One region of the Micromonospora sp. WMMD882 genome, then DNA from elsewhere that is predicted to be linked to it. Evidence: riboswitches for the same ligand, from Rfam matches in the RefSeq annotation. Region 1 holds a riboswitch; each other region holds the start of a gene.
What was found. Region 1 has a riboswitch for cyclic di-AMP ahead of O7606_RS16235 (hypothetical protein). Riboswitches for the same ligand answer to the same signal wherever they lie in the genome.
Positions count from the first base shown of each region.

Region 2: linked by a shared signal. The riboswitch ahead of O7606_RS27295 (hypothetical protein) and the one ahead of O7606_RS16235 (hypothetical protein) in region 1 are both predicted to bind cyclic di-AMP.
Region 3: linked by a shared signal. The riboswitch ahead of O7606_RS09860 (C39 family peptidase) and the one ahead of O7606_RS16235 (hypothetical protein) in region 1 are both predicted to bind cyclic di-AMP.

Region 1 covers NZ_CP114903.1:3,883,969-3,890,983, forward strand. The annotation lists gene O7606_RS16200 (hypothetical protein) at 1-568, opposite strand, end outside; gene O7606_RS16205 (copper ion binding protein) at 574-783, opposite strand; gene O7606_RS16210 (metal-sensitive transcriptional regulator) at 872-1,168, shown strand; gene O7606_RS16215 (hypothetical protein) at 1,254-1,724, shown strand; gene O7606_RS16220 (hypothetical protein) at 2,059-2,472, shown strand; partial or broken gene O7606_RS16225 (DivIVA domain-containing protein) at 2,517-2,579, shown strand; gene O7606_RS16230 (YibE/F family protein) at 2,953-4,248, shown strand; cyclic di-AMP (ydaO/yuaA leader) riboswitch at 4,445-4,576, shown strand; gene O7606_RS16235 (hypothetical protein) at 4,580-5,596, shown strand; gene O7606_RS16240 (carbonic anhydrase) at 5,663-6,346, opposite strand; gene O7606_RS16245 (helix-turn-helix domain-containing protein) at 6,542-6,886, shown strand.
Region 2 covers NZ_CP114903.1:6,296,323-6,303,337, reverse strand. The annotation lists gene O7606_RS27305 (AAA family ATPase) at 1-520, shown strand, start outside; gene O7606_RS27300 (cation diffusion facilitator family transporter) at 829-1,743, shown strand; cyclic di-AMP (ydaO/yuaA leader) riboswitch at 1,898-2,029, shown strand; gene O7606_RS27295 (hypothetical protein) at 2,034-3,131, shown strand; gene O7606_RS27290 (5'/3'-nucleotidase SurE) at 3,406-4,239, shown strand; gene O7606_RS27285 (STAS domain-containing protein) at 4,304-4,672, opposite strand; gene O7606_RS27280 (hypothetical protein) at 5,038-5,181, shown strand; gene O7606_RS27275 (hypothetical protein) at 5,339-5,746, shown strand; gene O7606_RS27270 (maleylpyruvate isomerase N-terminal domain-containing protein) at 5,819-6,457, opposite strand; gene O7606_RS27265 (cellulose binding domain-containing protein) at 6,584-7,015, opposite strand, start outside.
Region 3 covers NZ_CP114903.1:2,468,288-2,475,302, forward strand. The annotation lists gene O7606_RS09850 (bifunctional cytidylyltransferase/SDR family oxidoreductase) at 1-321, shown strand, start outside; gene O7606_RS09855 (CDP-glycerol glycerophosphotransferase family protein) at 357-2,048, shown strand; gene O7606_RS09860 (C39 family peptidase) at 2,036-2,881, opposite strand; cyclic di-AMP (ydaO/yuaA leader) riboswitch at 2,884-3,024, opposite strand; gene O7606_RS09865 (hypothetical protein) at 3,448-4,227, opposite strand; gene O7606_RS09870 (hypothetical protein) at 4,356-4,838, opposite strand; gene O7606_RS09875 (acyltransferase) at 4,849-6,099, opposite strand; gene O7606_RS09880 (alpha-ketoglutarate-dependent dioxygenase AlkB) at 6,266-6,901, shown strand; gene O7606_RS09885 (solute carrier family 23 protein) at 6,975-7,015, shown strand, end outside.

The DNA of each region.
Region 1 (7,015 bases):
GTCGGGGCAGCGTGCGCGGGGTGAACAGGCCCGGGACGGCGAGATCGACGCCCAGGGTGAGCGACGTCCCGCCCGACGGGGTGAAATCGGCGAAGGCCCGCCACGTGCCCGGCGCCCCGAGCGGCGAGGCGACCCGCCAGACGCCGTCCGCGCCCAGCTCCGGGTGCACGTGCCGGAAACCGGAGAGATCCCGGCGTACGACGATCAGGTGCATCCTCTTCTCGTGCGCCTCGTCGTACGCGGTGACCGGGCGGCCGTCCGGCCCGGTGATCTGGAAGGCGAAGTCGCCGGCCGGGGCGTCGACCGGGCGGAACGTGTACCCCCGGTCGGAGACCTGCAACCCGCCGGGCAGGTGCCCGGCAGCCGCGCCCGACGCGGCCCCGTCGCCATGGCTGTCGTCCCCACGGCTGTCGTCCCCGTGGCCGTCGCCTCCGCGGCTGTCGTCCCCGTGGCCGTCGTCCCCGTGGGCGGGGGCGACGGGGTCGGCCACCTGGCCGGCCCCGTACGCCGCGCCGAACATCGCCACGAGGCCGAGGGCGAAACCGCCCAGCTTCGTCGCCGTGTTCATGCCGGTCAGGACGCCACGAGGTGGTAACCGGCCTCGTCGACGGCGGCCCGGACGACGTCGGTCGCCAGCGGCGTCTCGCTGGTGACGGTGACCTGCCCGGCGGGCAGGTCGACCCGGACGTCGCTGACCCCGTCGAGCGCGCCGACCTCCTTGGTGATGCTGCTGACGCAGTGTCCGCAGGTCATGCCCCGGACCTGGTACGTGCTGGTGACCATGGGGACTCCTCTCGTGTCAGGATACCCGCCGGGGGTATCCCGGCCACGACGCTAACATACCCCCCAGGGGTAAGCTATCCTCGGTGCCATGACCTCAGCCACGCCGATCCGGGGCTATACCGCCAGCAAGGACCAGCTACTCGCGCGCCTGCGCCGGGTGGAGGGGCAGGTCCGGGGCATCGAGAAGATGGTCGACGAGGACCGGTACTGCATCGACGTGCTCACCCAGATCTCCGCCATCCAGGCGGCCCTCGACAAGGTCGCCCTCGGCCTGCTCGACGGCCACGCCCGGCACTGCCTGCACGAGGGGGCCGCCGAGGGTCGCGCCGACGAGATGGCCAGCGAGATGATGGCCGCCGTGGGTCGCCTCATGAAGCGCGGCTGACCGCGCGCCACCCGGCCCGACCGGGAGGGTCGCACTAAACTCGCGGCTGCCCGAACTGCCCGGCACGGTGGGAACCGGAGAGTCCATGCAGGTGATCGCCGCCCTCGACGTGATCGAGGCGCTACTGCGCGCCAGCGCGCACCCCGATTTCCAGAACATCGGGCGGTACGGCGCCGACACCGCTGCCGGCGGCAGCTCGCCGCCCGGAGTGAAGGTCACCCACCAGTCCGGTTCGGCCACGATGATCTGGGCCACGGCGGCGAAGCCCGAGGCCGCCACCGTCGCCCTGCCGCCCGAGATGCCACCGCCGCCGCAGCGCGTACAGCGCATGGTGTCGTTCGCCGTCCAACTCTTCGACGCCGCCCGGCCCGCCGCGTTCACCACCTGGGAGCCCTGCAAGTACCCCGGTGTGCACATCTCGCCCGCCGGCCTACGGATCACCGCCTCGGACGGCTCCAAGATCCACCTTCGGGTGACCAACGCCGCCGGCGCCGCCCGGGAACCCGACAAGGACCCCCACCCGGACTACCAGTTCCCGGCAGAAGTGCGGTCGTGACCACGCCCACCCGGGCCCACGTCCCCACCGACCCGCCTCCCCCCTCCGGACACCCGCCTCCCCCCTCCGGACACCCGCCCCGGCCCTGCCCGGACACCCACCTCGGCCCTGCCCGGACGCCCACCCAGGGATCCGGCTCCGCCCGTCGCCATCCGACGACCGCCGCCCAGCCCCACGGTGCCACTTCTCTCACCCGCTCACCCGCTCACCCGCTCACCGGAGATCTTGGACACTTACCTCTCTATTTCGACGGTAATTGTCCAAGATCTCCAACACTCACAAGCAGCGCGAAGATCAACCACAAAGTTGATCTTCGGGTCCGATAAGAACACGGGTGGCCCGGCCCGGCGCGGGCGGCCCGGCGCGGGCGGCCCGGCGCGGCGCGGAACTGGCGCTCGACCTCGTCGACGAGGCGGAACGGCTGCTCGGGCTGGGCGTCCAACGGCTGCGCGACGGGCCAGGCCGGCGGGCGGGCGGCGGTGACCTGAGCGCCACCCTGGCCATGGTCGCCGTACGGCTGGGCGCGGCAGCCGACCGGGTCGACCGGTTCCCGCACCGGATCAGGGTCGCCGAGGAGCAGCTTCGCGCCGCGCGCCGGGACGGCCCCACCGTCGAGGCGGTCAGCCGGCAGTGGAGCGAGGCCGCCGACCAGCTCACCCGGGCCGGCGCCGTCCTCCGCGAGACCGTCGCCGCCCTGGCCGCCCCTGGTACGGCAGGACCGCCCGCCGCCCCGGGAGGGCAGTCGTGATCCATCTGACCTGGGAGCGGCTGGAGCCGTACGCGATCAGGGCCGTGCGGTTCGAGCGGCGCTGGCGGGGCCTCGCGCCGGAGCAGGTGTACGCATACCTCGACCGGGTCGCCGACGAGGTCGAACGGCTGCGCCAGCACATCCGGGCGGCGGCGAGCCGGGGTCGCTGGGTGCTGCGCCTGCCGGTTACGGTGCCCGACGAGGCGACGGCGGTCGCGTTGGCCGTCGCGCCGCGTGACTCCCTCGCCCACGTGCCTGTGTTCGACTTCGGCGCGGCCACGGTGAGCGCCGAGGACGACCAGTCGCGGCGTGCCCGGATCTGGCGTGACGTCCGCCTCCCGGACGGCGGCGGTCGGCGCATGCTGCTCCCCGGGCACGATGGGGGGGTGCCGGGGGTGAGGTGTCAGGAAGGCGCCCTTCCTTACGCTGAACCGGGCGGCGGGGCTGGCCGTACCAGTGTGCGGATCGTTTGGAGTAGTGATGGGTCACGACCACAGCAGTCCGGCCGCGCCGGCGTCGCCACGGGTGCGTCGCATCCTGATCGCGACGGTGGTGCCGCTGTTCGTGCTCAGCGTGATCGCGGCGGTGGTGCTGTGGCCCCGGGACGCCCCGGAGGTGCCCGGCGGCGCGGACGCGCCGCGCTACCACGGCACGGTCACCCGGTTGGTGACCGAGTCGTGCCCGCCGACGCCCGAGGCGCCGGAGGGCGGCGCGGGGCCGTGCGGCACGGCGACGGTGTCCGTGGACAGCGGGCCGGACGCCGGGCAGCAGGTCGAGACGCCGATCCCGGCCGGGCCGGGCGCGCCGAGGGTGGACGTCGGCGACCGGGTGGTGCTGGTCGTGTTGACCGATCCGACCGACCCGTCGGTGAGTGACTACAACATCGCCGCGCACCAGCGGGGCAAGCCGCTGATCTGGCTGGCGTTGGTCTTCGCGGTGGCGATCGTGGCGTTCGGCAGGTGGCGCGGGCTGGCCGCGCTCGGCGGGCTGGTGGTCAGCTTCGGCATCCTGCTGACCTTCGTGCTGCCCGGCATCAGCGCCGGTCAGTCGCCGCTGCCGGTGGCGGTCACCGGGGCGGCGCTGATCATGTTCGTGGTGTTGTACCTCACCCACGGGGTCAGCGCGCAGACGTCCGTCGCGGTGCTCGGCACGCTGGCCAGTCTGGTTCTCACCGGCATTCTGGGCACGCTGGCCACCGGTCTCACCCATTTGACCGGGTACGGCTCGGAGGACGCCACCACGCTGTCCATGTTCCAGGCCGACATCGACCTGCACGGCCTGTTGCTGGCCGGCATCATCATCGGGTCGCTGGGCGTGCTGGACGACGTGACGGTCACCCAGGCCGCCACGGTCACCGAGCTGGCCCACGCGAACCCGAACCTCACCCGACTCCAGCTCTACCGCGCGGCGACCCGGGTCGGCCGGGCGCACATCGCCTCGACGGTCAACACCATCGTGCTCGCGTACGCGGGCGCGTCGCTGCCGCTGCTGCTGTTGCTGACCGCCGACACCCGGGGCATGACCGAGATCCTGACCAGCGAGTTCCTCGCCCAGGAGATCGTCCGCAGCATCGTGGCGACGCTCGGCCTGATCGCCGCCGTACCGATCACCACCGGCCTGGCCGCGTTGGTGACCACCGCCGGCCGGGGTCGCGCCCCGGCCGGCCCCCGCCCGCCCCGGCCCGCCGGGGACCGGGACGAGGCGCTCGCCGCGCTGAGCGCCCCGCGCGCCACCACCGTCGAATCCGCCGACCGTCCCACGTCCTGGCCGGGCTGACCGAGGAGCACGAATACGACATGGCAGAACTCCGCAGCGTGACGATCACCCCTCGTGATCTTGATAAATGTGTCACGAGTGACGGAATCGGATTGTCAAATAGCGCTTTTGGTCGGGATCCGGACGTAGAACCAGACCGGCACTGTCGGGTAACCTCGCTGCCGGTCACCGCCACGGACGGCGCGCAGCGGCGCCAGCGGGGCCACCGCCTAATCGCCTACGGGCGAGCCGGGGAACCAGGTTCGTGGGGTGTATCCGCTTCGGCGGTAGGGGCCACTTCCGCCCCGAACCCGTCAGCTAACCCGGTCGGCGGTCGACGGAAGGGAAGACTGTGACGGCACCCCTACGCCGCTGGGCGAGACCCGCCGTGGCTGTGCTCGCCGCGCTCGCCGTGGCCCTCGGCTCCGCCGCCGCGCCAGCCGGCGCCGCCCCCGCCAACCCGTCCGGGCACGACGGCGCGCAGCCGAAGATGCTCAACGACGTGATCGAGGCGGCCAACCGCAGCTACGCGCAGGCGCAGGCGAAGCTGAACAAGTCAAAGGAACGGCAGCTCACCCTCGACCTGGAGCGGCGACGCGCCGAGAACGAGCTGAACGCGCTCACCCCCCAGGTGGCCACGATCGCCGCCCAGTCCTACCGGACGGGCCGGATCGGCGCGGCGGCCCTGCTGCTCGACACCAACAGCCCCGACTCGTTCGTCAGGCGGGTCGGCGCGCTCGACGAGATGAACCGGATCAACGCCAAGCGGATCGCCGCCGTCGCCGCCGCCAAGGACCAGGCGGACCGGGCCAAGAAGGCGCTCGACGCCGAGGTGGTCGAGCAGCAGAAACAGAACGACATCCTGCGCAAGCGCAAGACCGAGGCCGAGAAGGCGCTCGCCCTGGTCGGTGGCGTCGGCCTGACCGGCGGGTACGTCGACGCCACCTCACCGGTGGCGAAGATGGGCCCCGGGCGCGACTCCAACGGCAACTGGGCGCCGATGAGCTGCACCGAGGACGACCCGACCACCAGCGGCTGCATCACGCCCCGCACCCTCCACATGTACAAGGAGGTCAAGCGGGCCGGTTTCGACCGGTTCGTCGGCTGCTACCGGTCGGGCGGGCCGTACGAGCACCCGAAGGGGCGGGCCTGCGACTGGTCGTTGCAGAACAGCGGCTTCAGCTCCTGGGACACCCTCGACGAACGCAAGTACGGCAACAACCTCGCCGCGTTCCTGGTCCGCAACGCCGACCGGCTCGGCATCTACTACGTCATCTGGAACCGGCAGATCTGGTTCCCGTCGACCAAGTGGAGCTCGTACAGCGGCCCCTCGAACCACACCGACCACGTGCACGTGTCCCTGCTCTGACGCGCTGACCTGCGGAAAAGCCCTCCTCCGGCGTACCGGGGAGGGCTTTTCCGCGCGGGCGGACGGTCAGTGGGGGGTGGGGTCGGCCGGGGTGAGCGGGCCGGCGGCGAGGGCGTACCGGTCGTCGGCCGGCAGCGCGCGCACCACCCGGACCTCCCCGGCCGCCAACCGGTACGACATGCCGACCACCGCGCACTGCCCCAGCTCGACGGCGCGGGCCAGCGTCACCGACCGTTCCAGCAGCACCTCGACGGTGTGCGCGATGTGGATGTCGACGATGCCGTCGATGTCGTCCACGCCCTCCCGGGCGGCCCGGCGCAGGCTGGGCACCACCGCGCCGACGATCGACCCGAGGTGGCCGGGGGGCGCCGTGCCGGTGCCGTCGGCCTCGCGGGCGGCCTGCACCGCGCCGCAGGAGTCGTGCCCGAGCACCACCACCAGCGGAGTGCCCAGGACGGTCACCGCGTACTCGACGCTGCCCAGCACCTCGGCGCCGACGGTGTGCCCCGCGGTGCGTACCACGAAGAGGTCACCGAGGCCGCGGTCGAAGATGATCTCGGCGGCCAGCCGGGAGTCGGAGCAACCGACGATCACCGCGAACGGGTGCTGCCCCTGCGCCACGGCGGCCCGGTGGTCGGCGTCCTGGTTGGGGTGCCGGTTCTCGCCGGCGACGAAACGGCGGTTGCCGGCCTGCAGCTCGGCCAGCGCCTCGGCCGGGTTCGTCGGAGGCGGCTCCTTGCGAACGGTCATCTTCCCACCCCTTCGCCGGGTCGGCCCGTACGCCCCGACCCCCGGGGACGGGCACGGCTCGCCACCACGTTCACACGGAGCGCAAACTACGTCAAGATATACGTGATCTGCGTTTCAGGTGTTGACAGCTCACCGGTCCGACCGGAACTCCTCCCTGTCGAGGGGGCGGCCGGAACATGAGGGCCGGGTCATAACATGACCGTCATGGCGACGACACGCGGCGCGAGCGGGAGCCCCCGGAACTGGACGTTCCTCACCAACCACGCACACGTTCTGCTCGCCATCGCCCGCAACCCGACCGCTCGGCTCCGCGACGTCGCCGACGAGGTCGGGGTGACCGAACGCGCCGCCCAGGCGATCGTCGCCGACCTGGAGGCCGGCGGCTACCTCCAGCGGACGCGGGTCGGCCGGCGCAACGAGTACACGGTGAACCCGGCCGGGCGGTTCCGGCATCCCGCCGAGGCGTACCAGCACGTGGGAGCCCTGCTGGCCCTGTTCGCCGAGCAGCCCGACACGGATCCGGCCCTGGACCCGACCTGAGCACCGCCCCGCCCCTGGACCGACCTGAGTAACGCCCCGCCCCTGGCCTGAGCACCGCCCCGGCCCTGGCCTGGTCACCCCTCGGGCCCGGGTCCACAGTGGTCGGGTCCGCGCCGGTGGCGCGGCGAC
Region 2 (7,015 bases), 2.4 Mb from region 1:
GACCGCGTGGACCGGTGACCCGGCGGAGCTGACCCGGGCCCGGGACCAGGCGCTGGGCCGGCGCAAGCGGCACGAGTTCACGTTGACCACCAACTACCGCAACTCGGCGGAGATCTTCGCGGTCGCGGCGGCCGAGATCCGTACGGTGCATCCGGATCTGCCGCTGCCGACGGCGGTCCGGTCCACCGGGGTGCCGCCGGTGGCGTTGCGGACGTCGGCGGCGGAGTTGGCCGCCCGCACGGTCGAGGCGGTCGCCGCGCTGCTGGCGGAGGTGGCCGGCACGGTCGGGGTGATCACTCCGGTGCCGCGTCGGGACGAGGTGGCCGGCTGGCTGACCGGGCTGGCCTCGCCCCGGCTCCAGGTGGTGACCAGCCTCCAGGCCAAGGGCATGGAGTACGACGGGGTGGCGCTGGTCGCGCCGGGTGAGATCCGGGCCGAGCCGGGTTCGGGGGTACGGACCCTCTACGTGGCCCTGTCCCGCGCCACCCAGCGACTGACCACCATCGATCCAGTCGACTGAGTCCGACTGGCCCGGAGAAGGGGCCGGGGCCGGACGCGGGGCCGGGGCATGATGGGGCCGGGGCATGGTGTTCTTTTTGCTTCCTTTGCTCTGCACCCACCGACGCGTCAGTCACGACGCGTAGCCGGCGCGTGCACGGGTGCAGAGCAAAGGGCAAACCGCGGTCCGACTTGGTCCGGCACGGTCCGGCACGGCGCAGCCCGGCACGGTCCGGCACGGCGCAGCCCGGCACGGCGTGGGTCACTTGCACACATAGCGATGTGAACATACATTGGATCCGGTCCGACACAGGGACGGAGGGTGTGGGCGTGGGCGCAGGTCATGACCACCACGGTGGGATCGCGAACGCCGCGCGGCGGCACACCGGCCGGTTGTGGACGGCGTTCGCGCTGCTCGCCGGGCTGATGGTGGTGGAGGCGGTGACCGCGCTCGGCACCGGCTCGCTCGCCCTGCTCTCCGACGCCGGGCACATGTTCACCGACGTGCTCGGCATCGGCATGGCGCTCGCCGCGATCACCGCAACCCGGCGGGCCGGACGGGATCCGCAGCGCACCTTCGGGCTCTACCGGCTGGAGGTGCTCGCCGCCCTGGCCAACGCCGTCCTGCTCTCCGGGGTGGCGGTCTACGTGCTGGTCGAGGCGGTCCGCCGGTTCGGCGACCCGCACGAGGTGGTCACCGGCCCGATGCTGGTGGTGGCGACGCTCGGCCTGCTGGCGAACCTGGTCGCGTTCGGCCTGCTGCGCGAGGGGGCCAGGGAGAGCATCAACCTGCGCGGGGCGTACCTGGAGGTGGTGGCCGACCTGCTCGGGTCGGTGGGGGTGATCGCCGCCGCGCTGGTCATCATGGCGACCGACTGGTGGTGGGCGGACCCGCTGGTGGCGGTGGCGATCGGCGCGTTCATCCTGCCGCGCACCTGGCGGCTGGCCCGGGCCGCGCTGCGGATCCTGGTGCAGGCCGCCCCCGAGCACCTGCAGGTGGACGCCGTCCGGGACCGGCTCGGCACGGTGCCGGGCGTGGTCGAGGTGCACGACCTGCACGTGTGGACGCTCACCTCCGGGATGGAGGTCGCCTCCGCCCACCTGACCATGGAGCCCGACGCGGAGGTCGGCTCGGTGCTGGCCGCCGCGCGGGCCGCGCTGCACGAGGACTTCCACATCGAGCACGCCACGTTACAGGTCGAGCCCACTGCGTCACCCGGGGCGTGTGGTCGAGTTGAGTGGTAATTAGGGCAGGCTTAAATCTGGGAGAGTATTGTCCGGATTATGCCAGTTTTGCGGATGTCGTCTCCCGGAGGCAGGGTGGCCTGCGCTGCCGCCGGGGCGTCGGCTTCGGTAGTCTCGGATCCGGTCACCGCCGGGCGGCGCCCATCGGCGCCTGCGGAGACCGTCGCCTAATCGCCAGTCAGGGCGAGCCGGGGAACCATGTTCATGGGGTGCATCCGCGTCCGCGGTAGGGATCTTCCGTCCCGAACCCGTCAGCTAACCCGGTCGGCGGCTGACGGAAGGACACTTTCATGCCAGTAGTGGCACCCGTACGACGTAACGCCGCCCGGATGGTGGCGCTGATCGCCGCGACGCTCGCCCTCGGCGTCGCCGTCACCCCGGTGGCGGTGGTTCCCGCCGCGGCGGCCCCACCGCTGGCGGCGAAGGCGCCCGGCGACGACCCGGAGGGCGGCACCCCGGCGCTGCGGGCCCAGTTGGAGGCGGCCAGCAAGGGCTGGCTGGACGCCAAGAAGGCGCTGGACGGCTCGATCGGCCGGCAGCGGAAGCTCGACGAGCAGCTCAAGACGATCGAGGCCGACCTGGTCGTCCGGGACCGGAAGGTCGGCGCGCTGGCCGGCGTGGCGTACCGCAGCGGTCGGCTCGGGCCGGTCTCCGCGCTGCTGCAGAGCGACTCGCCGGAGAACTTCCTGGACCGGGCCGCCGCGCTGGACGCGGTCGCCGCCAACGAGGACCGCGAGCTGCGCGGCCTGCTCGCCACCCGGGACCAGGCCAACCAGGCGAAGACCGCGCTGGCCAAGGAGATCGCCGAGCAGCGCAAGCAGGTCGAGGTGATGGCGAAGCGCAAGCAGCAGGCCGAACGGGCCCTGACGGTGGCCGCCGCGCAGAACAACGCCGCGCCCAAGGCCAGTGGCGGCGGCAACAGCGGCGGCAACGGGTCGTCGTCGTCCGGGGCCGCCACGGCCAAGCCGGCACCGCGCAACTCCGACGGCTCGTGGCCCCGGGAGTCGTGCAGCGTGAACGACCCGACCCCCGCCGACGGCTGCGTCACCCCCCGGACGCTGCACGCGCTCAACCAGGCGAAGTCGGCAGGCTTCACCCGCTACGTCTCCTGCTACCGCTCCGGCGGCTCCGGCGAGCATCCCAAGGGCCGGGCCTGCGACTTCGCCGCCCAGAAGAACGGCTTCGGCGGAGACGCCACCGGCGGTGACCGCACCTACGGCAACAACCTCGCGGCGTACTTCGTCAAGAACGCCGACCGCCTCGCCGTGCTGTACGTGATCTGGTACCGGCAGATCTGGCTGCCGAGCAGCGGCTGGAAGTCGTACAGCGGCGCCAACGGCGACCCGTCCAGCGACCACACCAACCACGTGCACCTGTCGGTCTACTGACGCCGTCCGCCCCGGTCCGCCGCCGGCTTCCCCGAGAAGCGGCGGGCCGCGGCCCGGTCCACCGCCCCGCCGGCGTCGCGGCGGGTCCGGCCCGCCGGCCGCGGCCGGCGAAAGAGGTCGCATGACGGGCCCGGGGCGGGGAATCCGGCCGCGCGAGCGGACGAGAGGTGGGCACCGGCGTGGACGTCCCCGACAGGCACGTGCCGGCCCCGGCCGGTGACCACCGGCAGACGCCGACCAGTCCCAGCGGGGCGGCCGACCGGACGGTCGGACGATGAGCCTGCGGGTGCTGGTCACCAACGACGACGGCGTCACCGCGCCGGGGCTGGCCCGGCTCGCCGGGGAAGCCGTCGACCGGGGGCTGGACGTGGTGGTGGCCGCCCCGTTGGAGGAGGCCAGCGGGGCGAGCGCGGCGATGACGGCGGTGGAGCACGAGGGGCACGTGGTGGTGCGGGAGCAGCCGCTGCCCGAGCTGCCGGACGTGCCCGTCTACGGGGTCGCCGGCTCCCCCGGCTTCGTCGTGTTGATCGCCGTGCGCGGGGCGTTCGGGCCACCGCCGTCGGTGCTGCTCGCCGGGGTCAACCGGGGCGCGAACGTCGGCCGGGCGGTGCTGCACTCCGGCACGGTCGGCGCGGCCTTCACCGCCGCCGCCAACGGCTGCCGGGCGATGGCGGTCTCGCTGGACGTGCCCCCGTCCGCCGGAGCCGTCGCCGGCGGCCCGGCCGGGAACCCGGCCATGCGGGTACGGGACGTCGGGCGGCACTGGTCCACCGCCGCCCGGGTGGCGCTGGACCTGCTGCCCCGGCTCACCGGCGGCCCGGTGGAGAGCGTGCTCAACGTGAACGCCCCGGATCTGCCGTACGAGCGGCTGCGTGGGGTGCGTCGGGCCGCCCTGGCGAGCTTCGGCCAGGCGCAGATGACCGTCGCCGAGACCGGCCACGGGTACCTGCGTACCGCCCTGACGGCGCCGGAACAGGTCGTGCAGCCCGGTACCGACCTGTTCTGGCTGGCCGAGGGGTACGCGTCGGCGACCGCGATCCGCGCGGTCACCGAGGTGTCGGACGTGGACCTGTCCGGGCTCAGCGGCGAGGCGTGGCGGCCGACCTGACGGCACGCCACGGGTTGCCCCACCGGCCTGTCGGCACGCTCACGGCCGGCTGGCAGCGGGCCGGTCAGCCGCCGGGCAGCACCTCGGGCTCGGGAGCGGCGGCGCCGGCGAAGTACGGCTCCGGAGCGCCGAAGAGACCGAGCAGGCCGGTCACCCAGAGCTGACGGTGCACGAACCGGCTCGGCTCGGTGACGACGAGCTTCACCCCGCTCACCTCGGCGGTCTGGAAGCCTGCGACCATCGCGCTGATGCCGACGGAGTCGATGAAGGTGACCAGCCTCATGTTGAGCTCGATGCGCTTCGGGCGGCCCTTGGCCAGCACCTCGACGACGGCTTCGCGTACCTCGTAGGCGGTGTCGACGTCGATCTCCCCACGCGGGGAGATCTGGACGACGCCACCGGACAGGACCGACTTCACAATCGACAGGCTCACGCGAGCACCTCCACTCGCCCGTCATCGGGCGCCTCATCAGTACGCGGGCCGCGACCGAGAGTATTCCTCCGACCGCCTCGGTCGCCACCCCCGGGGATGAGCAATTCGTGGATCAGGGCGGGCTGGATCACCCTTATCCGAAATTTTCCCCTCATCTGTGCCGGACGCTCGTTCCCGGGCACGGAACGTCCGCCGACCAAGAGTAACCGTCGATCGTCGACGCCGGGCGCACCCACCGGACCGGCGTGCCCCCGCTCACCCGGCGCCGGCCGGTCGGGCCCGCGCGGCGGGACGTGGTCGGCGCGTTGCCGGGCGGGCCTAGCATCGACACCGGGATCGACCCAGCGGCGACGAAGGGATCCACCATGATCAAGAGACTGCTCGGGCTGGCCGGTGTCGGCGCCCTGCTCGCCCTCGTGCTGGCCTGCGGCTTCGGCGGCGCGGGTGACGACGACGATGACGACGATGACGACTTCGCCCGCGGCACGGCCGTCGTCACGCTACGCTGACCGTCCGCTGCCGGCGGTGTCGGGCCCGCCCCGACCGGGCGGGTTTGCGGTCGCGCGGGACGGGGCACCTGAACGCTGGACGGCCGGCCAGCGCCGCCGACCGTGACGCCGTGGTCCCGGTGACCGCCGGCTTCGGTACCCGAGGGAGGTAACCAGGATGTTCGGATCCACACTGCTGGAGCGCCGGAGCAGGCCCGAGCGGATCGCGGAGCAGGCGTGGCAACACCTGACATCCGCCGTGGACTCCGCCGGGAGCAGCGTGCGGGACACCGCCCGCGCCGCCCGCGCCAACGGTTTCACGTTCGCCGACGAGGCCGGTGACCTGGTCGGCTCGGCCGCCGACGAGGCCCGGCGGCGGGCCATGCACGCCTTCGACGCGCTCGCCGGCCGGCGGCCCGCCCTGCCGTGGGCGCTGCTCGTCGGCGCCGTGCTGGCCGGCGCGGCGATCGGCTGGGCGGCCGGGTCGGCGGCCCGTGCCGTCGGCTCCCGCAGCGAGCGGGACGTGGACGACATCGAGTTCGTCGACGTGGACCGGCCGAACTCGCCGGCCGGCCAGGACACCTGACGGCCCCCGACACCCGACCTGCGGCTGCGGGCCCCACCGGAACACCGGTGGGGCCCGCAGCCGTGCGGAAGCTCAGAAGACGGTGATGTCGGCCGGGGCACGTTCGGCGCGGGAGAACGCGCGCAACACCGCCGGCTGACCGTGCCGCCGGACCGAGAGCCGGGCCAGCAGCGTGAGCACCGGATCGATCACCTCGGACGGCAGCTCGGGGGTGCCCAGCCCCACGCTGACCGCCAGGTCGTCGACGTGCACGGCGATCTCCACCAGACGGGTGACCAGGAAGTCGTCCAGGGTCAGCGACCAGCCGCCCGGCGGCACGCGTACCGTCCGGTCGGCCGGCGCGTCGGCCAACCGCCCGGGCAGCTCGTCCAGGGTCGCCCCGGCCCGGGCCAGCAGCGCGGTGGGGCCCGGCGCGGCCAGCTCGTCACCGATCCGGCGGACGGCGACGCTCACCTCGTCGTCCAGCGCGGCGTCGACCCACGGCACCCGGCCGAAGTGCGCCATCAGGTCGATCGGGTCGTCCGACCCGGCCGGGGCGTCCAGCATGGTGGGCACCCGGAAGAGCTGTACGGCCAGGTGGGCGGCCAGCCCGCCGACCCGGAACTCGGCGAGCGCGCTCGGCTCGTCCCACCGCTGCGCCACCGCCGGCTCACCGAGCAGGGCCACCGCCGAACGCGCCGCGGTCAGGTACGCCGTCCTGGTCTGATTCACGCCACCTCCACCTTGATCCGGCCGATCCTATCGGCCGCGCCTCGAGCCGCCCTGGCGTCGCGCCGCCCCGCCGACCCGGGCGCGGGTCGACGGGGCGGGCGGTGGGAGCAGCGGGGTGGGGCCGGGTCAGCGGGAGTAGGAGCAGGTGGGGGTGGGGATGCCGGTGGCGCCGGGCACGCTGGCCAGGAACCCGAAGGTGGTGCTCTGGCCGGTGGTGAGGAAGCCGTTGTAGTCGGCGTTGCGCACCGTCACGGCGCCCCCGGTCTGGGTGAGCTTGCCGCCCCAGATCTGATTGATCTTCTCACCGTTCGCGTACGACCAGGTCACCGTCCAGCCGGTGATCGGGACGTCCTCGTAGTTGCGGACGGTCACCTCGCCCTGCATCCCACCGGACCAGGAGCCGATCACCGAGTACGTCGCCCGGCAGCCGAGGATGGGGCCGGGAGTGGTGGGCGGCGGCGGCCCGGTCGGGGTCACCGTCGGGCCCGGGGTGGGCGTGGTCGGGCCGGGCGTCGGGGTGGTCGGGGTCGCCGTCGGGGACGGGGTGCCGCCGAGCCG
Region 3 (7,015 bases), 1.4 Mb from region 1:
ACCAAGGCCGCGCTGGTCAACCTCACCCAGGCGCTCGCCGACGAGTGGGCCGAGCTCGGCGTACGGGTCAACTGCGTCAACCCGGAACGCACCGCCACCCCGATGCGCGTGCGGGCGTTCGGGGCGGAGCCCGGCCACACCCTGCTCGCCGCGGAGACGGTGGCCCGCGCCTCGCTGGACGTGCTGCTGTCCGACCTCACCGGCCAGGTCGTCGACGTCCGCCGGGACGCCGACGAGCCGACGCCGCCCGCCCGGACCGACCCGGAACGTCTGCCCGGTCAGGCCGACCCGGACCGTCCCGCCGTGCCGTCGGCCGGCTGACCCCGATCCCGTACCAGTCAGGAGAAGTCGGCGACATGCGTGGCACCCTGGTCCGGAAGCTGCTCGCCCGGGTCCTCACCGTGGGCCTGGCGGTGCTGGCCTTCCTCGTCCTGCTGCTGACCGGCGCGACCGTGCCGGGGCTGCTGCTCGCGGTGGCCGCCCTCGGGGCCGGGGCGTGGGAACGGCGGGTCCGCCCCGGCGCCGACCTGGCCGCCGAGTCCGTGCTGGTCGCGGCGGGCGTCCTGATCGGGTACGCCCGTCGCCTGGACGCCGGCTTCGACCCGGCGTTGGCCGCCGCCGGGCTGACGCTGCTGGCCCTGGTGCTGCTGGACGGGCCGCTGCGCGCCGCCGGCGGGTTGGAGATCCGCGTCGCGAACCTGCCGGTGCGGGCCGGGCTGACCGCCGGGCACGTCGGCGTCGCCGTCCCGGCGCTGGTCGCGGCGGTCGCGCTCGGCGCGCTGCTGGCCCTGCCCACCTGGTACGCGCTGCTGGTGAGCCTGCTCGTCGGCGCGCTGGCCGGGGTGGTCGGGCTGCGACTGGCCCGGCGGCGGTTCCGCCCGTCGGCGGCGGCCAGCCCGGTGACCCGCGCGCTGCGCGAGCACCAGCCGGAGTTCCTGTTGTACTTCTCCGCCCCGCCCGGCTCGGAGTACCAGGTCACCATGTGGCTGCCGTACCTGGAGCGGATCGGCCGGCCGTTCCTGGTGCTGCTGCGCGAGCCGGAGTTCCTGGCCCCGATCGCGGCGGCCACCCGCGCCCCGGTGGTGTACTGCCCGACGCTGAAGGCGATGGACGAGACGCTGACGTCGAGCCTGAAGGTGGCGTTCTACGTCAACCACGGCGCGAAGAACGCGCACTGCGTCCGGTTCACCCAGCTCACCCACATCCAGATCCACCACGGCGACAGCGACAAGGCGCCCAGCGCCAACCCGGTCACCGCGATCTTCGACAAGAACTTCGTCGCCGGGCAGGCCGCGATCGACAGGTACGCCCGCGCCGGGGTGCGCATCCCGGCGGAGAAGTTCGTCATCGTCGGCCGCCCCCAGGTCGAGGCGATCGAGGTACGCCGACCGCCGCTGACCCCGCCGGCCGAACCGACGGTGCTGTACACGCCGACCTGGACGGGCCACCACGCCGACGCCGACTACTGCTCGCTGCCGGTGGCCGAGGCGCTGGTGGGCCGGCTGCTGGCCCGGGGCGCGACGGTGATCCTGCGCGCCCACCCGTACACCGCGCAGAACCCGGCGTCGGCGCGGCAGCTCGCCCGGGTCACCGAGCTGCTCGCGGCGGACCGCTCCCGCACCGGACGGCCGCACGTCTGGGGCGTCGAGGCCAGTCGGACGCTGAGCCTGGTCGACTGCGTCAACCGGTCCGACGCGCTGGTCTCCGACGTGTCCGGGGTGATCTCCGACTACCTGTACTCCGGCAAGCCGTACGTGGTGACCGACATGGGCGCGGACGGCGACGAGTTCACCGCGCGGTTCCCACTGGCCCGGTCCGGCTACGTGCTGCGGCGGGACCTGGCCGACGTGGACGGGGTGCTGGACCGGCTGCTCGGCGACGACCCGCTGGCCGGGGCCCGCTGGGCGACGCGCACCCACTACCTGGGCGACTTCCCCGTCGAGTCGTACGCCGAGGGGTTCCTGTCGGCCGCCCGCGCGCACCTGGGCACGCCCACCGTGCCCGCCCAGCGGCCCCCGGTCCCGGCCGGCCGGGGTCAGGCCGAGTAGCCGCGGGTGGCGATCCAGTCGGCGAGGACGTCGACGGTCACCCAGTACGACGCGGCGGCCGGGTCCGCCGGGTCGGCGATCTTGACGGTCCGGCCGTCGGCCCGGTAGCCGACCACTGTCACGTAGTGGCCGCCGGGGTACGAGTGCCATCCGCCGTCGACGTCGGTGACCGAGCCGGCGATGTTCACCACCGGGGCGTACCCGTTGCCGACGGCCCGGACCACGTCGGCCCGGAGCCGGTCGGTCTGGGCCGTCGTGGCCGCGCCGCCCGGGATGGTGCGGGTCCGGTAGGCGTCCCGGCCGACCAGGTCGTTGAGGACGCGGGTGGTGTCGGCCGCCGAGTTGGTGCCGGACGTCGTGGTGTTCAGCCGCCGGGCCAGGTCGTCCTGACTGCGGACGACGTCCCGGGCGGTCAGCGCGATCCGGGTGGCCGCCGGGCCGCAGTAGTAGTAGGTGGTCTGCGCCTGGTAGGCGACGTCGAGCACCTTCGTCGACGGCGGCTTCGCCGGGGTGGGGCTGGCCGACAGGTCCGGGTCCGGCGACGCGGTGGCCGCCGCCCGCCGGGCCGACGGTCGGGCGGACGCGCCGGGCCGGGCCGGGTCGCTGGCCGACGCCGACGGGCTGACCGGCACGGGAGCGGCCGGCGTGGTCGACCCGCTGGCCGCCGGGGTCGGGCGCACCTCGGCGGTGGCGACGGTGTCGTCCTGCCGGGCCGGCGCGTCCGGGCGGGTGAGCAGCACGCCTGCCGTGGACGCCGCCACCAGCACGGCGGCCGACACGGCCACCCGGTAGGGGCGGCGGGCGAGCGTCTGGCGGTTGAAGGGGGGTGTCATGGGGATCCTTCCGGAGCCGCCTACCGGGTTAGCTGACGGATTCGGGCGGGAAGTTCGCCCTACCACCGGGCCGGAGCCCGGCGGATTCACCCCACATGCGGATGGGTCCCCGGTTCGTGGTCACGATTAGGCGGGTCGGCGCGGCGTCGCCCTCTGCGATCTTCAACCGTGCCGGACGGGCCGACACTAGTGCTCACATATTCCGCTGCCAAGCGTGCTGAGCTGCGTAAACACGCGTCCGACGACGACACTCCGGGCCGTTCCCACGCTGACGCCACTCAATGGGACAGACAGTTTTTCCGGTGTCGCCGGGTCATAACGGGACGCCACTGCCGCAATGGCCCCGGGTCAGTCGGCGCAGAACGGGACGACCGGCGTCGAAGGTCCCGCCCCGACCGGAGTCCCGGATCGACGTCACGATCCGGTCACACTCCGCCCCGACGACGTCCCAGCGCCGGCATCGGCGACCCGGCCACGCCGTGTACGGCAGGAGGCGGCCACCCGGCAAGGTCGGACGCCAGGGGCGGCCGGGCGGGCGGGGGCGGCGGGGGCGGCTGTGCGGGTGGTCAACCCACCCGCGCGGGACGCCAGCGGGCGGCGCCGCGGGCCGTCGCCGGGACCAGCCGGGGCGTGACCGGCGCCGGCCGGATCGCCGCCCGGAGCCGCTCCGCGGCGACGTACGCCTCCTCGGCCAGGCTCCGGGCGGCGGTGGCCGCCACCTCGGCGTGGTGCCAGGCCACCCGCTCCCGCTCGGCGACCGCACGGTACTCGGCGCGGCGCAGGTCACGGACCACCCGGTGCAGCACGGCCTCCTGCTCGGCCGGGTGCAGCCGGGGGTCCCAGCCGTGCCGGTGGGCGAACACGTCGCTGAGGTGCCGCACCGACAGGTCACCCTGCCAGTACGCGGCCATCGCGGCCCGGTGCAGGTACCGTTCCCGGGCCGCGTACTCGGCCGGGGTGCGCGGCGCACGCGGGGCGGGCAGCGCGGCGGAACCGACGAACCGGCGGGCGGCGGTCTCCGCCTCGTCGTACGCCTGCCAGGCCCGCTCGACCTGCTCCTGGGCGGTCAGCCAGTCGGCGCGTCGGCGTCGGGCCGACTGCGCCGCGCCGGTCGCCGCGACGGCCACCTCCTCGGCGTACCGGCGCAGGTCCGCCGGATCGGGCCGGGGGGTCGGGGCAGCCGCCGGGGACCCGGCCGACGCAGGGACAGCCGGCAGCCGGGCCGGATCCCGCTCCGGCCGGGCGACCAGGACGGTGAGCACGGACAGGGCGAGCACGAGCAGGGCGGACCAGATGGCGGCCGCCCGGGGCACATCGATCAGGAACTCGTAGAGAACGACGTCCATCGTCGGCACCTCACGGAACAGGGAGCGGGCGGATCGCACGACCGCCGGCGCGGGCGGGCCGCCGTCGGGCACGTGCGGGGTGAGGTCGTCGGATCGTCCGGCCCGGGGCGGGTCACCGGGCGGACGGCTCAGCCCGGCGGCGGCGCGCGCGGACCGGCGACGCCCGGTGTCCCGCCGACCAGCGGACGGACCGGGGCGTGCTCGGTGGCGGCCGGGGCGCCGGACCCGCCGCCGGTCGGGCCGGCGGACCGCCGCGCCGCGCGCTCGTCCCGGTCGGTGGCCCCGGACCAGCGGAAACCGGCCACCGGGGCGGCGCCGCGGGCGGCGGTCGCGCCGGGAACGCCAGCGGCCGGGACGGCGGGGACGGGCACGTTGCCGGGTGGGGCCGACCAGCCCCGGGTCGGCCCGACGGTCGGGCCGGTGGGCGGCGCGGGTTCGAGCCTGAGCGCCTGGCGCGTCGGCGCGGGAGCGGCCCCGGACCAGCCCGACGGGCCGCCGGTGGCGAGGCCACCGCTCAGCGCCAGGGCCACCGCCACGGCCAGGCCGGTGAGGAGCCGGAACGCCCGGCGCGCCGACCACCACCGGGGGCGGTCGAACGCGACGGGGAGCACGAGGAGCAGATTACCCCGGCCGACGGGCGCCCGCGTCGACGGCGGGCGTGTCGGCCACCGACCCGCCGGCCCCGGGCTCGGAAGCCGTGTCGGGGGCCGACTCCGGGTGGGGGGCCGCTCCGGTGTGGGGGGTCGACGCCGTGTCGGGGGGCGGCGTCGGGCCGGCCGTCGACACGCGGCGGCGGCGCGACGCCAGCAGGCGCATCATCGGGGTCTCCACCCCGCGGTACAGCAGCCAGGCCAGCAGCAGGTTCAGCAGCAGGAAGCCGACCACCACCAGCGGGCCCGTCCAGCCGGTGAAGCCGACGCCGTGGTGACCGGTCAGCCGCAGGATGGTGATCATCACGAACACGTGCACCAGGTAGAACGCGAAGGAGACCTCGCCGAGCCAGACCAGCGGCCGGGACCGCCACGGCGAGGGCAGCCCGCGCACGTCGGCCCGGGCCGCCGACGTGATGACCAGGATGTACATGGCGGCCAGCAGCGCCGCCCACAGCTCCGCCCGGATCCACTCGCTGGCCACCAGCCAGGTCACCACGAAGATCACGGTGGCCAGCGGCAGCCCCGGGCCACGCCAGTGCCCGCGCCGCATCAGCTCGGCGGCGGCCACCCCCATCCAGAACTCGGTCGACCGCACCAGCGGAAAGACCTGGGTGAACCACCAGCGGTGCTCCTCGGGCACCAGGAGCTGACCCGGCCAGAGGGCCAGGATCACCAACGGCACCGCGACCACCACGACCCACAGCGCCCAGGACGGCGTCCGGCGCAGCACCGGCAACGCGAACGGCAGGCAGAGGTAGAAGAACAGCTCGCAGGAGAGCGACCAGCTCACCGTGTTGACGCTGTAGAAGTAGCCCGGGGTCGGGTTCCAGGCCTGGATCAGGAAGAGGTTCTGCACGGCGGCCGAGCCGTTGAACGGGTCGGCGAACCAGAGCCCGACCAGCAGCACCAGCGCCCACAGCACCACGTGGTTCGGATAGATCTTGGCCAGCCGGCGTCGCCAGAAACGCCACTTCGTGTCCTGCGGCCGGGCCGACCAGACCAGCACGAAGCCACTGAGGATGTAGAAGAACTGCACCCCGGACAGGCCAAGGGTGAAGAGCTGGTCCACCACCGCCTTGTGGCTCGGCTCGGCGACGATCCGCATCGTCCCGGCGTGGAAGCCGAAGACCAGCATCGCCGCGATCCACCGCAGACCGGTCAGGGAGGGCAGCCGGTGCGCCGCCGGGTCGACACCGGCCGTCGGGGTGAGGCTGGTCATGACACCGCCCGCGGGTACGGCTCGCGGAGGGGCATGCGGTTCTCCCGTCGGTCGATCGGCGTACGCCGGGGGGATGGTCGGCCGGGGCGGTCGGAAGCCGCCCGCCGGGCACCCTACCCCGACCGACGCTCGTACGGGTGTTCGATCAGGGCGGTACCATCCAGCCATGACACACGTCGGGTACCAGCCGTCGATGCTGGATCTCGCCGACGCGGGCGCCACCCTGGGGCCGCTCGCCGGTCGGGTGCGCCGGCACGGGCTGACCCGGGGCGCCTGGGTCGACCACCTGCCCGGCTGGGTGCGCGGCTCCGACCCGGTGCTGGCCACGCTGCTGACCGAGGTGCCCTGGCGGGCCGAGCGCCGCCGGATGTACGACACCGACGTGGACGTCCCCCGGCTGCTCTGCTGGTACGCCGCCGGTCGCCCGCTGCCCCACCCGCTGCTCACCGGGGCCCGCGCCGCGCTCAACCGGCACTACGCCGACGAGCTGGGCGAGGAGTTCACCACCGCCGGCCTGTGCCTGTACCGCTCCGGGCGGGACAGCGTCGCCTGGCACGGTGACACCCGGGGCCGCTCCGCGCACGCCGACACGATGGTGGCGATCGTCTCCTTCGGCTCACCCCGGCCGCTGCTGCTGCGTCCCCGTGGCGGCGGGGCCGGTCTGCGCTTCCCGCTCGGGCACGGCGACCTGGTCGTGATGGGCGGCTCCTGCCAACGCACCTGGGAGCACGCCGTCCCGAAGACCACCCGGCCGGTCGGCCCCCGGGTCAGCGTCCAGTTCCGGCCCGCCGGCGTCGCCTGACCGGGCTCTGCTAGAAACGTCCAGGGTCGTTCGCCGTCCCCGCCTGATCCCCGACGCGAAGGGCACGCGCGCCATGACCCAGCCATCCCCCACCGAGACACCGTCCCGCTGGTC